DNA from 3 places in the Peribacillus aracenensis genome. Region 3 is predicted to be linked to each of the others. Evidence: riboswitches for the same ligand, from Rfam matches in the RefSeq annotation. Region 3 holds a riboswitch; each other region holds the start of a gene.
What was found. A riboswitch is a leader RNA that binds a small molecule or an ion and turns the genes downstream of it on or off. The one in region 3 is predicted to bind S-adenosylmethionine.

Region 1 (8,462 bases), on a different contig from region 3:
GCCCAAAAAGGAGAAACACCAAAATGGTTTCTCCGTCACTAGGGTGAATAACCGCTGGGAGGCGCTTCATAGGGTTCTCAGGATCGTAGGCAAATTGAAGAAAAAGAAGTTTGAAATCGTTCTATTGGCCTTATTGGTCTGGAATACGTTGTGGAACTTGAACTTGATCAACGGCTGGCTGGGATCGGGAATACTGTTCGGTTCCCTTGCACTCCTTGCGATGTGCACCATGATCATCACTAAAACGAAGCTGCCCACCCTATTAACAAGGAGCTATATTTTTGGTCAAATGATCTATCATGGCCGGAAAAGGAAATATGATTTCTACCATTCGAATGACTTGAATACGCTCATGCAGGGAGCGATCAGCAGTAAATGGTTGAGAAGAAAAAAACTGATTTATGACTCGCATGAGGTGCAAACGAGCAGAACGGGATATAATAGCCGAATTTACGGGCTGATGGAGAAATTCCTATTAATGTTCGTCGATGAAATGATTGCCGAAAACCATACGAGAGCTAAGTATAACGAAGACTTATATGGTCTGTATCCCAAGGTGGTCCATAACTACCCGATACCAACCAATCCTGAGGAAAGTACGGCCGTGAATTTGCATGAGCTGCTCGATTTGCCAGAGAATGAACCGATATTGTTATACCAAGGCGGCGTGCAAATGGGAAGAGGATTGGAGCAATTGGTTGATGCTGTACCGATGATCGAAGGCGGGACGGTAGTTTTTATCGGGGATGGAAGAATCAAGGACGAATTAATGAAAAAAGTAAGCGACATGAATCTGGAGCATCGTGTGAAGTTCCTGCCGAAGGTTCCGGTCGACGAGCTGCTCCATTATACAAAAAATGCGTATTTAGGTTTTCAGATATTGAATAATGTCTGCTTTAATCACTACTCCGCATCCTCAAATAAATTGTTTGAATATATGATGAGCGGTGTGCCTGTGGTTGCCTGCAGCTTTCCTGAAATTCAAAAGGTTGTCGATACAGAAAAAATCGGTGTGTGTGTCGATTCACATGATCCAAAATCAATTGCCGAAGGCGTCAATTACTTATTGAAACATCCTGAAAAAAGGGCGGAAATGAGCAATAACTGCCTGAATGCGCGACAAAAGTACAATTGGAAACAAGAGAAGGAAATCTTTATCGAAATCTATCACACAGCCTAACGAATGTGAGTGTAGCAGAAAAATAGATAGGAGTGGTTTATATGAAACTTTGTACAATCGGACTTGGTTATATAGGACTTCCAACTTCTTTAATGTTTGCGAAACACGGTGTCGATGTTGTCGGCGTGGATATCCATCCTGAGATTATTTCCAATTTGAATAGCGGCAGGCTCCATATCGAAGAACCAGGTTTGGGAGAGGTATTGCAAGAAGTGCTTATTTCCAATAAGTTCAGAGCTGCGTTAAGCCCGGAACATGCGGATGTTTTCATTATCGCGGTGCCTACACCAAATAAAAAGGACATACATCAATCTTGTGATTTAACTCATGTCATGGATGCAACCTCCAACATTCTTCCTTTTATCAAAAAAGGGAATGTCATCATTATCGAATCGACGATAGCGCCGAGAAGCATGGATGATCATATTAAACCGATGATCGAGAGGACGGGCCTTACCATCGGAAAAGACATTTTCCTCGTTCATTGTCCGGAACGTGTTTTACCTGGAAGGATTCTTGAAGAGTTGGTTCATAATAACCGTATCGTCGGAGGCATCACGGAAACATGCTCATATAAAGGAAGCCTTGTTTATAAAACCTTCGTTCAAGGGGAGATCATTCAGACGGATGCGAAAACGGCTGAAATGTCCAAACTGATGGAAAACACCTTCAGGGATGTCAATATCGCCCTTGCGAATGAGCTGACGAAAATCTGTTTCGAGCTTGACATCAATGTTTTGGATGTCATATCGATGGCGAACAAACACCCTCGTGTGAATATACACCAACCTGGGCCAGGCGTTGGCGGCCATTGTTTAGCGGTCGATCCATATTTCATCGTTGCAAAGGCACCAGAGTATGCGAGAATCATTAAATTGGCCCGTGATACCAATGTATCGATGCCTTATTACATCGTTAATTCCGTAAGGATGATGCTAGAGGGGATCCGGAATCCAAAAGTCGCCGTTTTCGGTCTTGCATACAAAGGAAATGTAGATGATATTCGAGAAAGTCCCGCCATTGATGTCGTCAATATCCTGATGGGGATGGACAACATGGATGTAGCCTTGCATGACCCGCATGTCCAATCCGGAAAGATGCCAGTCGTATCTGTCGAAGACGCTGTAAATGATGCCGACTTGATACTTGTCTTGACTGACCATGATGAATTTAAACAGATGGACTATGATAAGCTAGCGAATCTCATGAGCAATAAATTGATTTTGGATACACGCAATTGCATTGATGCAACTAAAACAGATGTCCCGGTGGCCAACCTGGGCAATATATATGAATACAAAACGATGTCCATGAAAAAAGCCAGGAATAAAGCGATCATCTAAAAACTTGGACAAACATCGTTAATGGAATAAGGATAAAGGCGGCGCTGTCTATGACAGTGCCCTTTTTCCAATGAAGAAAAGGACCATGCAAGAGCTTGGTCCTTTCAGACAGATTGTAGAAACAATCCTTTCCGCCGAGACTGTCTGTGTCTGCCAAGCCTCTCGCAGCGGGCATCCGGCGGGGGCTTGGGAAGCCAGTTATTCGACAGCAAGCAAGCGCCGTTTTTCGCCCTGTCCAGCACTATATACGACCGTAGACGCCATTTTTCGCCCTATTTTGCTTAATAAAGAAAAACATAGTCTTGGTTCGGTTCGGGAAGAGATACTTTCTTGTCGACAAACTGAAAGGACCAAGCAAGAGCTTGATCCTTTTGTGTAAAATTTATTAAGCTGTCGGTCCGCCAAGTTCTTCGATCTCACTTGGAACGCTTTTGAATTTCTTGAAGTTTGCACGGAATTGAGCGGCAAGGTCTGTTGCTGCTTCTTTATAAGCTGCAGGATCTGCCCAAGTCTTGATTGGTTGAAGCACTTCATCAGGAACACCAGGAACATGAAGCGGGATATCCAAACCGAAGATATCATCTTTGATCGTTTCGATGTTCGCTAATTCACCTTCAAGTGCAGCTTGTACCATTGCACGGGTGTAAGCAAGTTTCATACGGCTTCCAGTTCCATATGCACCGCCAGTCCATCCAGTGTTGACAAGGTATACCTTTGCATTGTGCTCGTCGATTTTATCACCAAGCATCTCGGCATAGCGTGTAGCTGGAAGCGGTAAGAATGGTGAACCGAAGCAAGTGGAGAATGTAGCTTCCGGTGAAGTTACGCCTCTTTCAGTACCAGCCAATTTACTAGTGTATCCGCTTAGGAAGTGGAACATTGCCTGTTCTTTGGAAAGCTTGCTGATTGGAGGCAGAACGCCTGAAGCATCAGCTGTCAAGAAAATGATTGTATTTGGATGTCCTGCAATACTTGGGTTCACGATGTTATCGATCGCTTGCATTTGGTAAGCAGCACGAGTGTTTTCAGTCAATGAACTGTCATCATAGTTCGCTTCACGTGTATCCGGATCAACAACAACATTTTCCAGTACGGCACCGAAACGGATCGCATCGAAAATTTGTGGTTCTTTTTCACGTGAAAGGTTGATCGTTTTCGCATAGCAGCCGCCTTCGATGTTGAATACGCCGTTAGAAGACCAGCCGTGCTCGTCATCGCCAATCAGTTTACGGCTCGTGTCTGCAGACAAAGTCGTTTTGCCTGTACCGGACAGACCGAAGAATAAAGCGACGTCCCCTTCACGTCCTACGTTAGCAGAGCAATGCATTGGAAGGATTCCAGCCTCTGGAAGTAAGTAGTTCATGATCGAGAAGATCGATTTTTTCATTTCTCCTGCATATTCCGTTCCGCCGATCAGGATGGTACGGCGTTCAAATGAAACGATGATGAAAGTTTCGGATGTAGTTCCGTCAACTTCCGGGTCTGCTTTGAAGTTAGGTGCAGAAAGGATTGTGAATTCAGCTTCGTGACCTCTCAATTCCTCTTCGTTTGGACGGATGAACAAAGTATGGGCGAAAAGGTTATGCCAAGCATATTCATTAACAACACGGATCGGAAGACGTGATGATTCATCTGCACCAGCGAAACCTTTAAAAACAAAAATCTCTTCTTTTGCTTTTAGGTAGTCAACTACTTTATTATATAGTTTATTGAATACATCTTCGGAAATTGGCTGGTTCACTGGACCCCAATCGATTTTATCTTTAACTGATGCTTCTTCAACGATATATTTATCTTTAGGTGAACGACCTGTATATTTGCCAGTTTCAGCTTTTACCGCACCGGTTGATGTTAGAACGCCTTCATTTCTGCTTAATACTTTTTCGACCAATTGAGGAACTGAAAGTTGAGTTTGCACATTGTTTCCTGTTAATAATTGGTGTAACTCATTAGAAACGTCTACAGAATTCATATATGAGGTACCTTCCTTTGTTTAAGTTTTTAGATTACAATTAGTATAACACATTCATTTAATTAGTCTATACTATTTCTTTTAATTTGTGATTATTTTCAGTTGGTTGCGTTAATCATTTTCATCCGGCAGGAACCGATTCAGGATTACCGCATAAACTTTCATGAAGATAATTTTATTTTAATAGGAAGTAAGTAAGCAATATATGGCTAAAGGGAAAGTCAGGATGTCGTTCCTTTTCGGATGCTCATTCCTTTATTATTAATGGCAATTTACAACATTTCTATTCGTATTTTGCATTGTAAGCCCTTCTAGGACGTTGCAACAACATGTTTTTTCAAATGAACGCCATTCTGGATGGATATCATCTTTTTAGAAAAGCATTGACAAGTTCCAGCCAGATACGATAATATCTTAAATTGTACGGATTCTCTTATCCCGAGTTGGTGGAGGGACAGGCCCTTTGAAACCCAGCAACCTGCCATAATGAACTTGACTCCAAGATCGATCGCCGAAAATAAAGCGAAGGTCTTCAAGGAATAGTGGTGATGGTGCTAACCTGAGCAAGGTAAAAACCCTTGAACGATAAGAGTGAAAGGATAGAAGACAGAATGTTAAACCTTTCCTCATTTGCCAGGGAAGGTTTTTGTGTTTTTTAATAAGTAATTCTGTGTCTATAGTTGAAACTAATGAGGGAAACGAGTTCCGTAAAATTCAGGCTTTTGCCTGCAACATACTAACTTCCAAGGAGGAAATATGATGTCAAAGAAACGTCTATTTACTTCTGAATCTGTTACAGAGGGCCATCCGGACAAAATTTGTGATCAGATTTCAGATTCCATTTTAGATGCTATCCTAGCTAAGGATGCAAATGCACGTGTTGCGTGTGAAACTAGCGTAACTACAGGTCTTGTACTTGTTGCCGGTGAAATTACAACCTCCGCTTACGTAGATATTCCGCGTATCGTTCGTGATACGATTAAAGGAATTGGCTACACACGTGCGAAATACGGTTTCGATGCTGAAACTTGTGCCGTGTTGAGTTCCATTGATGAGCAGTCTGCCGATATCGCAGCTGGTGTCGATAAAGCATTGGAAGCTCGTGAAGGAAACATGTCAGAGGAAGAAATCGATGCAATCGGTGCAGGGGACCAAGGTCTTATGTTCGGATTTGCTTGTAATGAAACAGAAGAGCTTATGCCGCTTCCGATTTCATTGGCGCATAAACTTTCATTCCGCTTGGCTCAAGTCCGTAAAGATGAAACTCTTGCTTACCTGCGCCCTGATGGTAAAACACAGGTAACTGTGGAATATGATGAAAATAACGTTCCTGTACGTGTAGATACGATCGTTATCTCTACACAGCATGATGCAGAAATTACGCTTGAACAAATTCAAGCCGATCTAAAAGAACATGTGATCGAAGCAGTCGTTCCAGCTGAATTGATCGATGCCGATACTAAGTACTTCATCAACCCGACTGGCCGTTTCGTAATTGGCGGACCTCAAGGGGATGCTGGTCTTACTGGACGTAAAATCATCGTTGATACTTACGGCGGATACGCTCGCCACGGCGGCGGTGCATTCTCTGGTAAGGATGCTACTAAAGTTGACCGTTCTGCTGCATACGCTGCTCGTTATGTTGCGAAAAACATCGTGGCAGCCGGCCTTGCCGACAAAGCGGAAGTTCAATTGGCCTACGCAATTGGTGTTGCAGAGCCAGTATCTATCTCAATTGATACGTTCGGAACTGGTACAGTTAGCGAAGAAGTCCTTGTTGACCTAGTTCGCGCTAACTTCGACCTTCGTCCAGCAGGTATCATCAAAATGCTTGACCTTCGTCGCCCGATCTACAAACAAACAGCTGCCTACGGACACTTTGGCCGTACAGATGTCGATCTTCCATGGGAACGCACGGACAAAGCAGAAACATTAAAAGCACAAGCGTAATCCATATAAAAAAGGGTGTCCCGCAATTAGCGGGGCACCTTTTTTATGGATTAATTTTGCCGTCAGCGGGAATAATTCAAGAAATCCCAAAAAAATTCAACTTACGTGCAATACGCGTGAGTCAGGGGCGTTTACAAGTTTGTTTGGGTCAACTACTCGTAAGTTAGAGCAGTTTACTCGTGAGTTAGTAGCAATTACTCGTAAGTTAGAGCAATTTACTCGTGAATTAGTAGCAATTACTCGTGAGTTAGAGCGTTTTACTCGTGAGTTAGGGCATTTACTCGTAAGTTAGAGCAATTTACTCGTGAATTAGAGCAGTATACTCGTGAGTTAGAGCGTTTTACTCGTGAGTTAGTGCAGTTTACTCGTGAGTTAGAGCAGTATACTCGTGAGTTAGAGCAGTATACTCGTGAATTAGAGCAGTTTACTCGTGAATTAGAGCAATTTACTCATGTTAGTAGCAATTACTCATGAGTTAGAGCGTTTTACTCGTGAGTTAGTAGCAATTACTCGTGAGTTAGAGCAGTTTACTCGTGAGTCAGAGCAATTACTCGTGAGTTAGAGCAGTTTACTCGTAAGTTTGTAACGTTTACTGGTGAGTTACAGTATAATACTCGTAACTTTCAGTCAATTGGTCGTGCGTTACTTTATTCGTTCAGCCGTTTTATAGTATTGTCCTTTTTCGGCGTATTCACGTACGATGCGTTCCATATCCTGGCGGTCTTCTTCGTTGATTTCGCGAATGACTTTAGCTGGACGTCCGAATGCCAGCATGTTCGGTGGAATGACTTTACCTTGGGGAACGAGACTGCCGGCACCGATGAAGGCCCCTTCGCCGATTTCGGCTTCATCTAGCACGATCGATCCCATGCCGATCAAAGCTCCTTTGCGGATTTTACAGCTATGTAAAATGACCTGATGGCCAATGGTCACTTCATCCTCGATGATCAATGGATTATTTGGGCTTTGGTGCAGGATGCTGTTATCCTGTATACTGACTTTTTTCCCGATGATGGTTGGGGATACATCACCGCGAATGACGGAATTGAACCAAATGGATGTTTCGTCGCCGATTTTGACATCACCTGTCACGACAGCATTCTCAGCGATATAAGCGCTTTCAGCGATTTCAGGTTCTTTGCCTTTATACGGATAAATAATCAATTTCAATCATTTCCTTTCCGAAGTGAATGTTTTTATGTATTATTTTAATATACCGTATGTAAATACACTTGGCTATTTATAATAGCAATGTACAACTTGTTAGATTTCTTTTTTGTCGAAAATCACGAATATGGTTATAATTTATATATATTATTTTGACTATCATGAATCGTACACAACAAGTGAAAAGCGAAAGGGGGATTTCGAATGTGGAAATGGGAGACAGAAGGAGACGCAAAAGGAGTCATTGTCATCATTCATGGGGCAATGGAACATCACGGACGTTATAAGTGGGTAACACAAATGTGGCTTTCAGCTGGATACCATGTCGTCATGGGCGACCTTCCTGGGCAGGGTATGACAACTCGCGCCTACCGGGGACATATCGATTCCTTTGATGAGTATTTGGACGAAGTGAAAAGCTGGATAGAAGAGGCTTACGAATATTCGTTGCCGGTCTTTTTGCTTGGACACAGCATGGGCGGTTTGATTTCGATACGCCTTCTTCAGGAAGAGGAATGGGACATTGCAGGGGTGATTCTTTCTTCTCCATGCTTGGGCCTCGTGACGAAGCCGCGGAAGTTCCTTACAACCATCTCGCATGGTTTGAACATCGTGACGCCTATGTTCAGGGTAGATTCCGGATTGACACCTGAAATGGCGACGAGAAGTGCGGAAATCCGTGAATCCGATAGAAACGATACATTATATATCACGAAGGTTTCGATCCGCTGGTATCGCGAGCTCGCACAGGCCATGAAGGATGCTTTTGAAGAGATTCCTGAATTTCAGGATGTGCCGCTTTTGGTCATGCAGGGCGGAGATGACCGAATCGTGAATAAGAAGGCGGTTC
Region 2 (8,462 bases), on a different contig from region 3:
TCTGGAACAAGGATTGTATCACCTGGATTCAATAAACACTGCGGCAGTTCGACAAGACCTGCCTTCCCCCCGAAGAGAATCGCCACTTCGCTATTCGGATCCAGCTTGACACCGTATTCTCGTTCATAAAAGACGGCGGCAGCATCTTTCAAATATTGATGTCCCCGGAATGGCGAATATTTATGATTAATCGTTTTTTCAGCAGCCGACTGCAAACTTTTCACGATATGTTCTGGCGTCGGCTGATCAGGGTTTCCCTGGCCTAAATTAATGACATCATGTCCTTGCTCCGTGATTGCATTGACTTTTGCGACTAGTGAAGCAAAAAACTGCTTGGGCAGGTCCTGAAGCTGGCCGGATTTTTCGAATTGCAACATTTATACACCTTCTCTGAAATTTCTTGAAATTCTAGTCACAAATGATATATGTTTATCATAGTCTTGTAAAGCATTTTTTACATGTGGAGGTTTTAATCGATGAAATGGAAAATAGCTTGTATTCAAATGGATATAGCCTTTGGTCAACCGGATATCAATTTTCAGGTTGCAGAACAATGGTTGGAAAAAGCAACACGGTCAGAACCCGATATCGTCATTTTACCGGAGCTTTGGACAACAGGATACGACTTGACCAGGTTAAATGAGATTGCTGATCAGGAGGCAGAAAAAACGATTGAATTTTTAAAAACACAGGCACAAAAACACCAGATTCACATCATAGGCGGTTCCATCGCGAAAAAGACAAGCAAGGGAATCTATAACACGATGATCATCATCGATAAACATGGGAATCTCATTAAAGAATATGATAAGCTTCACTTATTTCAGTTAATGGATGAACATCATTTCCTGCAGCCAGGAGAAAAAGATGGTTTATTTACTCTTGATGAAAAAATATGTGCTGGATTCATTTGTTATGACATCCGTTTCCCTGAATGGCAGCGTGCCCATACCGCTCAAGGCGCCGAAGTTCTATTCGTAACGGCGGAATGGCCAAAGCCGAGACTCGATCACTGGAGAGCCTTATTGATTAGCCGTGCCATCGAGAACCAAGCCTATGTTGTAGCCGTTAATCGTTCAGGTTCGGATGTCAATAATACATTTGCTGGTCATTCCTTGATTATTGATCCATGGGGGAATCTCATTAGTGAAGCCGGAGAAGGAAACGAACTCTTGACAGGCACCTTGGATTTCAATAAAGTTACGGAAGCCCGAAACAAAATACCTGTATTTGAAGATCGCCGCCCTGATTTTTATTAATTTACCCATTGACAAACTATTCAAAAGGTTGTTATTATTTTCCCGAAGATTAAAATTTCAGAAAACATTCACTCTTATCAAGAGCAGGCTGAGGGATAAAGGCCCTATGAAGCCCAGCAACCGACTGTAATACCATTGTGAAATGGGGCGGATTCACCGCCGGATTATAAAATCCACAGAGCACGGTGCTAATTCCACCAGAATTCATTTTCTGGAAGATAAGAGGTCCGAAGCCAAAACTTCTGCCTCTTTCTATATGAAAGAGGCTTTTTTATTCTTATTTTGATTCTGGAGGGAAAAAAATGACTCAAAACCATTCAAATTTTAAGAGATTGACAAACGAAACAGCTATAACCCTTGCAAAAAAACTTGGGTTGGTCAATGCGGATGCAAGTTTAAAGTGTAAAGAAATCGGCGATGGAAACTTAAATTATGTTTTTCATGTTACAGACATGCACACAAATACAGGAATAATCATCAAACAAGCGGTCCCTTATGCCAAGGTACTTGGTGAAAGCTGGCCGCTGACATTGAAAAGGGCTTCCATTGAAGCGAATGCGCTGATTCATTTCAGAAGTTATTGCCCTGAATTCGTACCGCAAGTCTATTATTCGGATGAACAGCTTGCCATCACGGTCATGGAGGATTTATCTCACTTGAAAATCGTTAGAACAGGATTGATCGATGGCGATTCATATCCATTGCTTTCACAGCATATTGGTGAGTTTGTTGCGAAGACGGCATTTTATACATCCGATTATCATCTAGAACCATCTGCGAAAAAGGAAGTGGCCCGACATTTCACGAATCCAGAACTCTGCAAAATCACTGAGGTCTTCATTTTCACGGATCCATTTTTTGAGGAACTCCCAGGAGACTTCGAGGTGGAATTGACTGATGCCGCCAAAATTATCTGGAATGATCAAGAAGTGATACTTGAGGTCGCTAAGCTGAAACAAAGCTTTGAAACCGAGCAGGAAGCCTTACTTCATGGAGATTTACATACTGGAAGTATATTTGCAAGTGAAACTGAAACAAAGGTTATTGATCCGGAATTTGCTTTTTATGGACCCGTTGGTTTTGACCTTGGTCAATACACAGCCAACATTCTTTTCCAGGCAGTCACACGCAATGGCGCTGGAAAGGAAGAGATTTTCACACACCTTCATGAATTTTGGAATGCCTTTGAAGAAACTTATACCGACTTATGGGAAGGTCAAAATAAAAGCCCATTCCGCCATGTGAAAGGTTATCTGCCTTACTTACTGACAAAATTCAAAAAAGATGCCTTCGGTTTTGCCGGCTGTGAACTGATTCGGCGAACCATTGGCCTTTCCCATGTTGCCGATTTAAACGTCATTGAAAATAAAGAGATAAGGATTGCTGCCAAAACGGCAACGTTGGAAATTGGTGCATTTTTAATTAAAAAACGGGATGAATTAGATGTTCCAGCTGTCATTGAAGCGTTGAAGCAACGTACACTGCCATCTTATTCAACCATTTAAAAGGAGCCCTGCACATGACTACACTAGCACCCTTACCCTATTCGGTACACTGGGATGATACCCATATTACATTATTAAATCAACAAGCCCTACCTTCCATAACTGAATTTATTGAACTTCATTCAGTTAATGATGTATATGACAGCATTTTGACATTAAAAGTTCGCGGTGCGCCAGCAATTGGACTGACGGCAGCATTTGGTGTTGCACTTGGTGCCAAACAGGAAACAACCGCTGAATTAGGGGATTTCAAGAGAAATGTAACGAGGCATATTGAAAAACTCGCCTCTTCAAGGCCAACTGCAGTAAACCTTTTTTGGGCGTTAAGGAGGATGGAGAACACCTTGCATGCTGCGCAAAGCATTTCAGCTGCAAAGGAAGCACTTGTATCGGAGGCTAAAGCCATCTTTGCTGAAGATGAAGAAATGTGCAGGAAAATCGGGGAACATGGTTTATCCTTATTCACTAGAGGAGATTCCATACTAACCCATTGCAATGCTGGGGGAATTGCCACAGCTCGGTATGGCACAGCCTTGGCTCCTTTCCACCTGGCTAAAGAAAGGGACTTTCCGTTAAAAGTATACGCATGTGAAACCAGGCCTGTCCTGCAAGGTGCGCGTTTGACGGCTTGGGAATTGATGCAAGCGGGGGTTGATGTCACCTTAATTTCAGATAACATGGCTGCACATACGATTCACCAGAAACGAATAAATGGAATTATCGTCGGGGCCGACAGGATTGCGGCTAATGGAGATACAGCCAATAAAATCGGGACATTGGGATTGGCCATATTAGCCAAGCACTTTGGCATCCCCTTTTATGTGGCCGCACCATCAAGCACATTCGACCTTTCCATCGAATCAGGCACATCCATCCCGATCGAAGAACGGAATGAAGCGGAAATCACCTCCATTCAAGGTGTAAGGATCGCTCCGGAAAACGTGAAGACTTTCAATCCAGCCTTTGACGTTACACCAAATCATCTTATTACGAGCATCATTACCGAAAACGGCATCATAACACCGGATTTCAATAAAAACATTCCGCATTTTGTTAATTGATCCAGGTTCCTTTATTGGTGAAAAAAACGAGAAGGATTTTTATCCCTCTCGTTTTTTATAGATGATTACAAATATTCTTACGAGGTCTATTATACAATAATTCAAGTGAATTCGAACATATTCACTTAATATAAGGTTGTTTCCATAATAGTTCTTATTATTTTGAAAAGAACTCCTGAAGTGCCTTTTTATTTTTAGTGAAATCTATTTGCAAAACCGCTCCGGACTGGGGATATATTTCATCTTTAAAGCTCCCTTCCACTGGAACCCTTAAGGTTTCGACGGTGTCCGGTGTATGGAAGAAGGCTTTTGGACCCATTTCCATTAATGTTTTCAGACCAATATCTGTATCCAGGTACGAGAGTCCTTGTTCGATGATACTAGGAAGGGCTGCCATCCCTTCGAAGGATGAGATTTGATTTACGAAAGCTGTTTTTAATTGAACCATGACTTCTTGTTGACGCTCCACCCTTCCAAAATCACTTTCATCGTCATGCCTAAAACGGACATATTTCAATATTTCCTCACCATGTAAAACATTTTTGCCAACACTTGCTTGAATGCTCATATCATCAATGATTTCCTGATCTACATTCACCGCTACCCCCTCAGGGGCAAGTAAATCGACCATTTTCACAAATCCCTGGAAGTCGATTACCGCTACATGATCGACCTTGATATCGAAGTTCTCCTGTATGGTTTTCTTAAGCAGTTCCCTTCCACCATAATAATAAGCTGCATTTATTTTGTTATATCCTGACTTATTCCCGGGCATTTTCACATAACTATCACGCATGATGGAAGCCAGCTTCAGTTTCTCCTGCTCAGGAAAGTATTTTGCCAGGATAAGCGCATCTGATCGAGATTTTTGCTCTCCCCTTGTATCAACACCAATTAACAGAAATGTTTTCACGCTTTCCTGGTCGTCTTCTTTGGTTAGTTTTTTATCCGTACCTGCATTTCCATTTTGTTTGGGTAAAGGGGCATAGGTGCAGCCTGCCAGAATCAAGATCAATAGATATATGAAGAATACCTTTTCTTTCATTGCCTCACCTCATCGGAAAATTATCCCTATTATCTGTACAATAATGGAATTTTATGCATTTAACGACAAAAAAGCCTGCCAACGATAATCGCTGACAGGCTTTTCGGGCATAATCATTTATTTAATTTCTTTCTTTAATACTTCGACTGCCTTTTTCACTTGTGTGTCGTTTTTAAGGATCTTCTCGCGGATGACCTGCATTAATTTCACGGTAGTATCATCTTTAATTGTCCCAGTTTCTTTAATTTTTTGTTCCTTCTGGAACGCTATGACCGCATTCGTGGTTGCTTCATCAAAAAATCCATCTATCTTTCCTGGATCATGGCCTGCTACCTTCAGCATCTCTTCAGCCGCTTTCACTTCACTCGAAGAATCGGATGCTTTCAATTCCTTATCAGGTGAAATGTACGGAAGGCTGGCATAATCAGGAAGCTTCACATTAATATCCGGCTTGATCCCTTTTTTATGAATCCAATTGCCTTCAGGAGTCAACCATTTAGCTGCCGTATATTTAAAGTTAGATCCATCCTCAAAGTCTTGGGCAGTCTGAACTGTCCCTTTCCCAAATGACTTGACACCGATCAATGGAATGTCCGCAGACTCACTGACAGCCGCTGCAACGATTTCAGAAGCACTGGCACTTCCGTCATCAATCAACACGACTACCGGGATTTTCAGTTCCCCTTCATTCTTCGATTTATAGACATCTTTTTTCCCGCTGCGCTCCTCAACTTGAAGGACCACTTTCCCATTAGGTATGAACAGGCTCGCCATTTCTATTGCTTGGTCAAGAAGTCCCCCTGGGTTTCCGCGCAAATCCAATACGAGACCCTTCATATCCTTCTTCGACATTTCTTCAAGCGCCGTTTTCAGCTCTTGGACTGTATGTTCGGAAAAACTGGTCACTTGAATTTTTGCAACTCCATCATCAAGCATTTCCGCATATACCGTTTCAATCGGAATTGTATCCCGTTTAATGGTGAGCTCCATCGGTTCCGGCTCACCAGCTCTTGAGATGGATAAATTCACTTTCGTTCCCTTTTTGCCCCTGATTTTCAAGACAGCTTCAGAAGAGCTTAGTCCTTCAACGCTTTTACCGTTCACACTTAAAATGATATCATTCGGTTTTACCCCTGCTTTTTCTGCTGGGGACCCTTTTATCGGTGAGACGACCATGATTTGTCCATCCTGCTCCTGAATCTCGGCACCGATTCCTTCAAAAGATGAAGAGATGCTCTCATGGAAACTCGATGCTTCCTTTTTATCCATATAAGCAGAATAGGGATCATCCAATGCTTTGATCATTCCATTAATTGCCCCATCAACCAGCTTATCTTGATCAATCTCTTCATAATAGTTGTCTTTTATCGTATCGTATGTAGAATACAGCTTTTCAAATTCCGAATGTTTATCCGGTGCTAATGACTCTACTTTTTCATCTCCAAAGGTCAAGGCTATTGTAGTAATCCCTGCAGTTAGAAATATGACTAAGAAAATCCCCATAATGAATGTAAACTTCTTTATTTTAATGAATTTCCCTGCCTCTTTTGGCTGTTTTTGATTTTCTTCTTCCACTGAAGCCTCACCACTTTCATTCTTCATGACGATATAAACGATTTCATTCCTATTTTATCAGCTTTCATGCCAATCGAAAAATAATAGTTATCAAAAATAACAATTTATGACCATATGTATTTTTTTACCACTTCGCAAACGTTAATATAGTGAAAGCTCCAAGGGCAACAGCCAGCTCCCGACATAATAAAAATACGGATACCAAGGAATAATTGAGCCTTATTACAACCGTCATTATACGGCATCGCTTATTCCTGGTAACCCGCCTGACTTATCAATCCTTGATAGCTGCTTCCAATGCCACCTCAACCATTTCGTTAAAAGTTGACTGGCGCTCATCCGACGTCGTTTCCTCACCGGTTAAAATGTGATCGGAAATGGTTAATACAGATAAAGCTTGGCGGCCAAATTTAGCGGCAAGCGTGTATAGGGCAGCTGATTCCATTTCTATTGCAAGTATTTGGTATTTTGCCCATTTTTCCAATTCACTATTATCGTTATAAAACTGATCGGCCGTAAAAACATTACCGACCTTCAATTGCAAGCCCTTAGCCGTCCCGGCGTCATAAGCTTTTCTTAATAATTCGAAATCTGCGGTTGGGGCAAAGTCCACTCCGCCGAAAGTCATGCGGTTCATTTGGGAATCAGTCGAAGCACTCATGGCAAGGATCACATCCCTGACTTTTACATCTTTTTGAATCGCTCCTGCAGTTCCCACACGAATCAGCTTCTGGACATTATAGCTATTCATCAATTCATTCACGTAAATGGAAATGGATGGAACACCCATGCCAGTACCTTGTACTGAAATTCGTTTCCCTTTATATGTCCCTGTATATCCAAACATGTTTCGAACTTCATTATAAAGTTTAGCATCCTCTAAAAATGTTTCAGCAATATATTTTGCACGCAATGGGTCCCCTGGCAGTAAGACCGTTTCCGCAATTTCATTTTCTTTTGCACCAATATGTACGCTCATACGACTATGTCCTCCTTAACTTGTGGTTGAAATGATATTCAAAAACTACTATACCATATCAACCACAAGTTAGGAAAATTGAACCTTATCCTAGAACTTGAAAAACTGGAAATCACGAAATGACTTATGGCACCCTTACTCTAAACCGCAAACAAAACGGCGGAGGTCCGCCGTCTTTTTTTAATCGTTAATAAAATTAAGGGAAAGGAAGCTGCTAACCGTCTTATGACCGGTTACTCATCGACTTCTTCATCAATTATGCATTTTTCTAGAAGATATTCGAATGTGATGTCAGCAAGATCTTCAACTTCAGCTTCTGATGGAAGATAGCCCCGTCTTATCAATTCTTGAAAAAAGAATTCCGCTATCTCTTCTGTATCAATAAAAACCTCAATTTCTCGCAAATCATCGCCCCCTTATTTAAAGGTCTATGAATGTGTAGAGACAAATATACCAATAAGGCAACCCATAATGGAAAATCATATGAAGTGCCTAAAAATATCATCCATTTCTGTTCAATTTGAATGGAAGCTTCTATAGGGAATTTGGAATTTGCCCTTTAAAAGTTTGGGATACCTTTCACTTCGTTTGCTTCTTTTTATGATCTGGATAAATTTCCTCTGCCGCTTTTTCAATTTTCGCAAGGGCAATCTTCATGATATGGCGGTATTCATCATCGCCAAAATGTTCGTAGAGCTTACAATAATCATTATATAAATCCAACAGTCCATCAATCATTTCCTTTTTTTCATTTTTTGTCATTGTCATATCTCGCTCACCTTTACCAGGGTTGTTTTGTTTAGCAATGATAGCAAGCTCATTTTTCTTTATAGGAAGTAACAGACCCAACTTTTTTATAATTCCATCTGCACGTTTAGCATCGGCTATCAAAGTCAGTTCTTCTTCATGCGCTTCAAGCCATTCACCATCTGAGATTCTTGATAACTCATAGATTACATCCTCCCAGGCATTTTCCTTATAGCGCCAAATTTCCGTTCGATAGCCGATAATCTTGAAATAATCCTGTTCATATCCATC
Region 3 (8,462 bases):
GTTTGATGGCCTCTTTAACCATATCGGCATAGGGCCCGGTAGTCGCCCCGATCTTCAATTCTTTTTTGTCTTCAGTTTTTGGGGATGCATCATCACTCCCGCATGCTGCCAAGCCAAGGGCAAGTGCACAGACTGATAATAACGAAGCTATTTTCTTCATTTGAAATTCCTCCTGTTTAATGAAAGTATTGAATCATTGAAAAAATGACTGATCCCTATCGTTTGTTAACTATGTATGAGGCCTTGTCACCAACCATTTGAATGATTTGCACAAGGCAGATCAGCACGACGATCGTCGTGATCATGACTGTGTTGTCATAACGGTAATAACCGTACCGGATGGCCAGGTCGCCAATTCCGCCCCCGCCGATTGTCCCTGCCATCGCTGAGTAACCGATAAGCGAAATGGTCGTTAATGTCAGTCCTTGAATGATACCCGGTTTTGCCTCTGGAAGAAGTACATCCTTAATGATCATCCATGGAGTGGCTCCTACGGCAATTGCAGCTTCAATCACTCCTCTGTCTATTTCACGTAATGCCGTTTCAACGATTCTTGAAAAAAAAGGTATTGCGGACACCGACAGGGATACAGAAGCAGCTCTCGGTCCTATCGTCGATCCAGTTAGAAGATCCGTTAAAGGAAGGAGGGCGACCAAGAGAATGATGAAAGGGATTGAACGGACAATATTGACTGCGAATCCTAGAGATCGATTCACGATACTATTTTCAAAAAATAAATTCCTTGTTGTCGTAAACAGCAATACTCCAAGCGGTAGACCGATCAACAGGGCTACTGCAAGGGAAACACCGACCATATAAATCGTTTCAAGAAAGGCTTTATTAAGATCAGGTAAAATATTGACGATGGAATCAAGTAGTGACATGTTTTAGCACCTCCACAGAACTGGAACGATTTTTTATATATTGCAATGCCGAATGAACTTGAGCGGCATCGCCTATTAACTCGATGATTAAAATGCCTAAAGGGACATCCTGGATATACTCAATTTTACCGTGTAAAATATTCCCCTTTACTGAATGGGATTGGAGAGCATCCGAAAGGATCGACTCACCAGCGGTTTGCCCTTCGAATTGAATTTTAATGATCGTACCTTTACTTTCTTCAATCAAGTGCGGAGGGAGTGCGAAATCCAGAACACTGCTAATGAATTGCTTCGTTAACTCCTGCTTAGGCTGTGAAAATATTTCATAAACGGGACCTTCTTCAATTACACGGCCATCCTGCATGACGGCGACACGGTGGCATAGTTCTTTGACCACTTCCATTTCATGTGTAATCAACACGATGGTGATGCCAAGCTTACTGCTTATCTTTTTCAATAATTGTAAAATCGCTTTTGTAGTTGTTGGATCAAGTGCTGAAGTTGCTTCATCACATAATAGGACAGTGGGGTCATTTGCTAAGGCACGGGCTATGCCTACCCGTTGCTTCTGTCCACCGCTAAGCTGCGCAGGATAGACATCTTTCTTATCGCTGAGCCCTACGATTTCCAACAATTCCAATACACGTAACCTGATGGCATCCTTCGATCGATGCGCGGCCTTTAAGGCGAAAGCGACATTTTCATAAACGGTTTTTGAACTGACCAGTGAAAAATGTTGGAATATCATTCCGATTTTTTGCCGTTGTTTACGAAGCTCTTTACTTGATAAAGAGGTTAAATCAATGCCGTCAATGATGATATTTCCACCTGTCGGACGTTCAAGCAAATTCAAGCAGCGGAGTAATGAGCTTTTTCCAGCTCCACTGTAGCCGACAATTCCATACACTTCGCCAGTTTGAATGGTTAAAGATACGTTATCCACTCCGATAACTCGGTTTTTCTTCGAGACGTATTCCTTTCGGACTGAACGGATTTCAATCATGAGCTTTCCCCCTTAAACATTAAAAAACTGCCCCTATCATTCAGAAAGAGGCAGCGAAATTATATCTCGTCTTATCTTTCAGAATGCAATCATTCTGCAGGAAGTGGCACCGTTCCCTAAGGGCGGTTGCCGGACATCACAGGGCCTGATCCCTCCGTCACTCTTGATAAGTAAATTATTATTTTAGAATATTTCAAGTTTTTCAATATAATCTATATTATTTGTAAAATTCGACAATGTCAATCGTTTCTGAAATTTTCGGGGTGATTTTTTCTTATTAAAGTTTAGTAAGGTCCGTTAAAAAGGGCTATCATGCTATAATCCAGCATTTATGTCCAGGTTAATTATTCCAAAATTTCCTTGTCAAAAGGGTAAAGTGGTAATACATTTATTATAGTAAAGTTAAAAAAAGGAAGATGAAACTATATTTGTGTAATGATGGGGAGGCAACGGAATGTTAGAGATTAACACGATAAATGATGTGGTTTGTGTGAACGGGACTCCTGGCGGGAACAAATCGGGGATGAGTGTTTATGTCTTTTTAACGGATGGTCTATTGATAGATACTGGCGCACAGATTTTATTGGAAGAGCTCATTCCATTCTATGAGTCCGCTGACTTCGACTCAGTGGCCCTGACTCACTATCATGAAGACCATACCGGGTGTGCTGCATGGATACAGGAAAATAAAAAGGTCCCGCTTTTCATTCACCCGATGTCGGTTGAGGTTTGTGCAAAGGATGCCGTATATCCTGAATATCGTGAAATTTTCTGGGGAAAGAGAGACGCCTTTAAAGCTGAGCCGGTAGGGAAGGCCATTCATTCCCGCACCCAAACGTGGGAGCCGATTTTTACCCCTGGTCATGCAAAGGACCATATGGTGTATTTGAATCACAGTAATGGCATGCTCTTTTCAGGTGACCTTTTCGTAACACCAAAAACAAAGCTTGTCTTACGGGAAGAGTCTGTCCCGGTCATCATCGATTCCATTAAAAGATTACTTCAATATGACTTCGGGGAAGTGTTTTGCTGCCATGCTGGGCATGTCCCTGATGGGAAGGTCATGTTTCGGAAAAAGCTCGATTATTTGGAAAACCTACAAGGTGAAATTTTACGCTTGCATTCTCAAGGGCTGACCGTTCATGAAATCCAGCAGGCCGTTTTACCGAATCGCTATCCCCTTATCGAGATTTCTGGGCATGAATGGGATTCAGAGCATATCATTACATCGATATTAAACGAAAATATTTTAAGTGCGAGGGAGAATGGAACTATTTGAATGCTATTTCAGGCTGATGTTTTCTATTTGTCACTCAAACAACTTCCATCCAGGATGTTGTTTTACTTGATAACTTAAAAAAAGACGGACTTTTTATAGGGGGAATGCAGTGCAAGCGGGAGATGAACGGGATAAGTAAAAAAGGGGAGCCCTCTATAAGAGGGCCCACATAAATTATTTATTTTCGTTGGGATCTGTTTCATCATAAAAATCATGTGCTTCTTCGATGTTCTGAAGGTTAGCGACTTCATACACATTTCCGCCCGCCATTCCTTCATTGATGATACGGTCGATATCCAGGTAAACGGAGTCTTTGCCATCATATTCGGTATCCTTCAAAAATGTCATTTTTTCTTTATCCAAAATTAATCCCTCCTAGCCTTTTCTTTAGTTTAGGCAAAGGAGTTTTTTTTATTCTGTTTAAGGATTTCATGAGTGTAAAGAGGGTTCATTCATATACATGGAAGATCATTAAATCATGTACCATGCTTTTGAGTTTGGTTTCATCTGTTTCGGAAGGCGGGTTAGCTGTCCACTCGATGGATCCATCTTTATGATACAAGGCTTGGACTGCCTTCTTGTTGAAATAAAAGGAAATTTTCCATCCCGGAAGATCTTTATGCAATGGTGCCCATTGAAAGTGAGTGATCATATGTATTACCTCCATTTATACAGTTTCTCATTTAATTATAATGGAAAACGGCAGCTGGAGGTGTTATTTTATTGTCAGGTTAGGAAAAGTTAATTCAATGAAAAGATTTTTTAAATGCAAAAGCCTGTTTGTTTCAATTTCCACTTCATCGAATTGCATGGGCTTTGAGTTCACTTCATATATGAAGAGCGAGCCCGATTCGTCTTCCCCTATATCAATGGAAAACTCTCCGAGAAACCCGATTTTTTTCGATAGAATCTCTCCACATTTTTGGGCGATATTCGCTAATTTTTGATTCAGGCTTCTTGATTGCAGGTCCTGATAAGGAAAAAGCTTACCCCCTCGGGGAGTGTGGGTGGTGATTTCCTGAGTTTGTGACATCCTTACCGCTTTGCCGGTCACTTTATAAAAACCTTTTTCATAATGGACGAGAATCCGGTAATCATAACGATGTCCAAAAAGTTTTTTTGGTCTGATCGCCTGTTGAGCAAGATAGCTCCTTTTTAATAAATCCCTTTTTTTTGTTTCCCAGAATGATGCGAAATCCGGGAAGGACTCACTATGCTTCAGGCTATTGAACAATAGTGTATCATCATCATTTTTGATTATGGTATAAATGCCCTTCCCTTGGCTTCCTTTGCAGGGTTTAAGGTATATATGCCTGTAGGTCTCCAGGAATGAATAAAGGCAATCGCTGTTTCGTAAGACCGTTGTGGGCGGAAGGTGTTTTGTGAGGAATCCATCTTCATTTAATGCTTCGAACATTACATATTTATCTATAAAACAGGGGTTGAATAGATTCATTCGGGAATCTTTAAAGTGTGTAATAAGATGTTGAAATTCCTCTGACGCCTCATAGCTCCTCGAAGGGATACGGTTATAGACGATGTCAGGGAAGGGTACTTTACATTCGATCCACTTGTTTGAAATGGAGGAAAAAACATACCCTCTCAACGAATCGGGATGAAGGGCATTTCCTGTGAATACATACGCCAATATTCCATGTTTTAATAAATATAAAGATAGGTCCCGAAAAAGGGTCAGGTTTCCACCCAAACCTGATTCCTTTTTGGGATTGGAAACAGTTAAAATTCCGACGGCGAGCATCCGGTTACCGGGATATATCGTGATTGGAATCAGGGGTTGATTCGAATGGTCCTTTTTATAGCTGATTTCCTCTTTGGCAGAGCCCGCGAAAAGTTCAGCATTCTCATGATTGTGGTACCAATTTTCAGTGGGGCTATCGTAAAAAATGTTCATCGCGGTACACTGATTGATTTCGTAATCGTCTGTTCCGTAAGATAAATGGCATAATCAAGGCTTAGCTTTCTGGTCAGCAATTCGAAATCCTTGAGTTTTGGATGGGCGAATATGGAACGTCCAGGTTTGGAATTGGCTTCAAACATCCAAACCTGCCCTTTTTTATCCAATCCAAAATCAAATCCTATTTCTGCAATGATGCCGTCCAAGTTCTTTTCAATACTGTCACTTAAAATCAGCGCGGCTTCCGATAGCTTTCGTTCGACTTCTTTCGCCTCATCGTCATCTCCAAACAGTTCGGCAACCGTTTTGATGACACCCCCGCTTTTAATATGGGTAGTGACGCTGCCGGCACCGGCGATTTTTGCGGCAATCGCGGTTACCTGCCATTTTCCATTACTGTCCTTGTTCGTATGGACCCGGAAATCCACTGGACGTTTTTCAGATCGAATTAATGGGATGCCCTGCTGTACAATAAGGTTCTCAAGCGGTCGGTCGTGAAAAATATGTTTAACGATGGATTCCAATGTAGGGAATTTTTGCAGTTTATTTTCTTTTGCTTCATTTGTATAGCGACAATAGTAAACATCCTCATGCTTATCATAAAGAATTTGGTGAATCCCTAGACCGAGGCTGCCGTGAATGGGTTTTATATAAACTTGCCGGTAATGGGAAAGAAGGGTTTCCACCACGGACATGGATTGAAATGGATATGTTTCCGGCAAATAAGGCAATGCCCGCTCATCTGCGCATAGCCTTTCATTTACATCCCATTTATTGAAAAATCCAGGATTATACCATGGTATTGTATATTTTTTTTGGAATTTCCGCTTCACTTCTTTAGGTCCATCGCGGTTTTCCGTCAACCGATTTGGGAGACGGTCATAGATGACATTAGGGAAAGGAAATTCATTTATGTGCCAGTGATCGTTAGCAAACACATAGCCTTTGATTGTCTCCTCATCCCAATTGATTACATTCTCTCCAAAAACAAAGGGGATACATCCGGTGGTCCTGCTAAGCGAAAGGAGTTTTGCGAAAAATTCCGATCTCTCCCCTAATGGTTTGTTTGAAACACCAGTGAACCCTGAGGAAAATATTCCGACAAGCGGTCCGATATGGATGCTCTTGCCGTAAATGAATAAATGAAGGGGAATATCGGTATGATCGAATAGTAGGGATTCCGCAAGGCTTTCCGATAGGACGATTGACTGATTGACGGCTGGGTTTTGTTTGACGATGGCAGGACATGAATGCCGTCCGAAATAAATTAATTCAATCTCTGCCAAATCTCCAAGCTCTGAAGGATAGTAGAGAACATTGCCAGGGATAGAGGCAATTTCGGCAGGATAAGTCTTTCTCACTTTCTATTCACCTGCTTTCTGAAGATGTTCGGCTAAATACTGGCTATATTGAAACGGTGCGCGATGGATATCCTTCATGGTCTCCGGCTGTAGTGCCTGAATGATTTTCCTTCCGGGCTTAGAGTTTATGTCCATGATCCATAATTGGCCTTTTTTATCGATGCCTAAATCAATCCCCAATTCGAATAATCTTTCAAAGACAACTTCGGTTTCTACGGGCAGGGTGCGAAGGATATGCTGAATCTTTTGTTCGACAGCAATCGAAATCGTTTCCGGGTTTCTTTTGTTGAAAGTCTCTAATGAAATGGCTTCCCCGCCTGTGGCAAGATTCGAAGTAATTCCGTCTTTTTGTCCCGTACGAATTCCGCGGCCCCGTTCCATCCATTGATTCTTCTCGTTTTTTTGAAGGAAAATCCGTAAATCGAATGGCTCATTATTTTGGTTGCAAAGTTCTAAATATGGCTGGCAAAGGTAACGGTATCGATTTAATAAATGCTGCAGCCATTTGTTAAGCTGAGATTTGGAGGAGAATGGGCGGTCATATTTGGTGCCCTTTTTCGTCATGGATACCAAAGTGCCGCCTTCGGTTTTTGTTAGGAGATAAATTCCTGTACCGCCTGCACCAAATTCAGGCTTGATGATGATTTTATCCAGGCGTTCCAAATGACCGGTAATATCTTCAGGTGTCGCCACTTGTACGGTCTCTGGAAAAAATGCCTGCAGGTGTGGATGGTTTTTTAGGATTTGGTACACTTCCCACTTACCAGGAAGGCCCAGCCCTAAGAAATTCGAGTTATCTTTTAACCAATTGATTTTGTGTCGGGTTTCCGTTGACTCACGGACTAATCCGTGAAAACAGCGATCATATACAAAATCAGGTAAATCAAAAGATGTGGCGATCCAATTTTCATTCTCGGCATCAAAACGCTCGCCACGCACTTTTTTTAGATCCATATCAATATTTTCAGGTGAGAATTTACAAACTTTCATATTAAATGATTTAGCGGTTTTGGCTATTTCGGTGAAGTAGTTGTTTTCATGTGTATCCGACGCGGCCATTAATCCTATTAACACGAGCTAGCAACTCCTTTTTATGGATGGTTTTCGCGATTAAGGGCAAGCATGAAATCTATGATGGATTTTACTGATGGACGAAAGGTTTCATAGCTGCCTTGAAATTTTTTCGAAGGTTTTGAGTTCACTTCGATGATCCATGGATGTGTATCTGTATCCAGTGCTAAATCGATCCCTAGCTCACCGAATGAATCGTCATGGTTTTCGACCAAGGCCTGGGCAGTATTTTTAGCCAGTCGTAGGAGCTTTTGATATATGCGGCTGGCATCCTGAAGGTCAAATGCTTCCTTTAGAAAGTCCGGCCCATTTTTCATCAATCCGCCTTGTGCAAGATTGGAAACGATTGTACCAGGGTCCCCAATCCGGGCAACCATTGATGAAACTTTCCATTCAAGCTGATCGTTCCGGTGAAGAAGTATGCGGAAATCAACTTTTCTCTGATCGATTTCGAAAAGGGAAATCCCTTTTTGAAGAATGAAGGATCGTCTTCTGGAAAATCTTTTTAACGTTTCATACAACTTTTCATCCGTATCAGCAAAATGTACATTCTGGAGATGTCCGGATTGCTCGATTTTCCATTTTTCAGCTACTTGCGTTAATCTGCAAATATTCTTGCCTTGGCTGCCTGCTGAAGGTTTAAAGTAGATTACCGGATGCCTTTCTATAAAAGACAAGAAAGTTTCCTTTTCGTTAAAAAGGATCGTCTCTGGCAAATTTGGCAACAGCTCATCTTCTAAGATTAGCAGCTCATGTACATGATGTTTGGAGAGGAACCTTCCATTGAACATCGGTATCGACCGTTCCTCCAGTTCAGTTTTAAACAGCTTGAAAGAATGCGATTCCTCAAGTTTACGTGAGTGTATCCGGTTATAAAATACATCAGGAATGGGGAGGGGAAAGGTTTGCCAGCCATTTTGCCCAGGCAGGTAGCCTTCCACAACTCCAT

Region 1: another riboswitch for S-adenosylmethionine. It lies ahead of metK (methionine adenosyltransferase); the one in region 3 lies ahead of N0M92_RS03860 (methionine ABC transporter ATP-binding protein).
Region 2: another riboswitch for S-adenosylmethionine. It lies ahead of mtnK (S-methyl-5-thioribose kinase); the one in region 3 lies ahead of N0M92_RS03860 (methionine ABC transporter ATP-binding protein).

What each region holds. Positions count from the first base shown of each region.
Region 1 covers NZ_JANZMJ010000005.1:192,928-201,389, reverse strand. The annotation lists gene N0M92_RS07895 (glycosyltransferase) at 1-1,180, shown strand, start outside; gene N0M92_RS07890 (nucleotide sugar dehydrogenase) at 1,222-2,523, shown strand; gene pckA (phosphoenolpyruvate carboxykinase (ATP)) at 2,909-4,495, opposite strand; SAM riboswitch class I at 4,926-5,087, shown strand; gene metK (methionine adenosyltransferase) at 5,252-6,445, shown strand; gene N0M92_RS07875 (hypothetical protein) at 6,585-6,737, shown strand; gene N0M92_RS07870 (gamma carbonic anhydrase) at 7,088-7,606, opposite strand; gene N0M92_RS07865 (alpha/beta hydrolase) at 7,817-8,462, shown strand, end outside.
Region 2 covers NZ_JANZMJ010000033.1:6,771-15,232, forward strand. The annotation lists gene N0M92_RS23490 (pyridoxal phosphate-dependent aminotransferase) at 1-377, opposite strand, end outside; gene N0M92_RS23495 (carbon-nitrogen family hydrolase) at 477-1,259, shown strand; SAM riboswitch class I at 1,331-1,484, shown strand; gene mtnK (S-methyl-5-thioribose kinase) at 1,562-2,764, shown strand; gene mtnA (S-methyl-5-thioribose-1-phosphate isomerase) at 2,779-3,825, shown strand; gene N0M92_RS23510 (LCP family protein) at 3,983-4,870, opposite strand; gene N0M92_RS23515 (lmo1851 family serine protease) at 4,988-6,445, opposite strand; gene deoD (purine-nucleoside phosphorylase) at 6,720-7,424, opposite strand; gene N0M92_RS23525 (YozD family protein) at 7,658-7,828, opposite strand; gene N0M92_RS23530 (hypothetical protein) at 8,004-8,462, opposite strand, start outside.
Region 3 covers NZ_JANZMJ010000002.1:251,582-260,043, forward strand. The annotation lists gene N0M92_RS03850 (MetQ/NlpA family ABC transporter substrate-binding protein) at 1-160, opposite strand, end outside; gene N0M92_RS03855 (methionine ABC transporter permease) at 216-884, opposite strand; gene N0M92_RS03860 (methionine ABC transporter ATP-binding protein) at 871-1,887, opposite strand; SAM riboswitch class I at 1,956-2,060, opposite strand; gene N0M92_RS03865 (MBL fold metallo-hydrolase) at 2,342-3,166, shown strand; gene N0M92_RS03870 (hypothetical protein) at 3,341-3,529, opposite strand; gene N0M92_RS03875 (YheE family protein) at 3,615-3,818, opposite strand; gene N0M92_RS03880 (YheC/YheD family endospore coat-associated protein) at 3,882-5,078, opposite strand; gene N0M92_RS03885 (YheC/YheD family endospore coat-associated protein) at 5,075-6,442, opposite strand; gene N0M92_RS03890 (YheC/YheD family endospore coat-associated protein) at 6,446-7,516, opposite strand; gene N0M92_RS03895 (YheC/YheD family endospore coat-associated protein) at 7,534-8,462, opposite strand, start outside.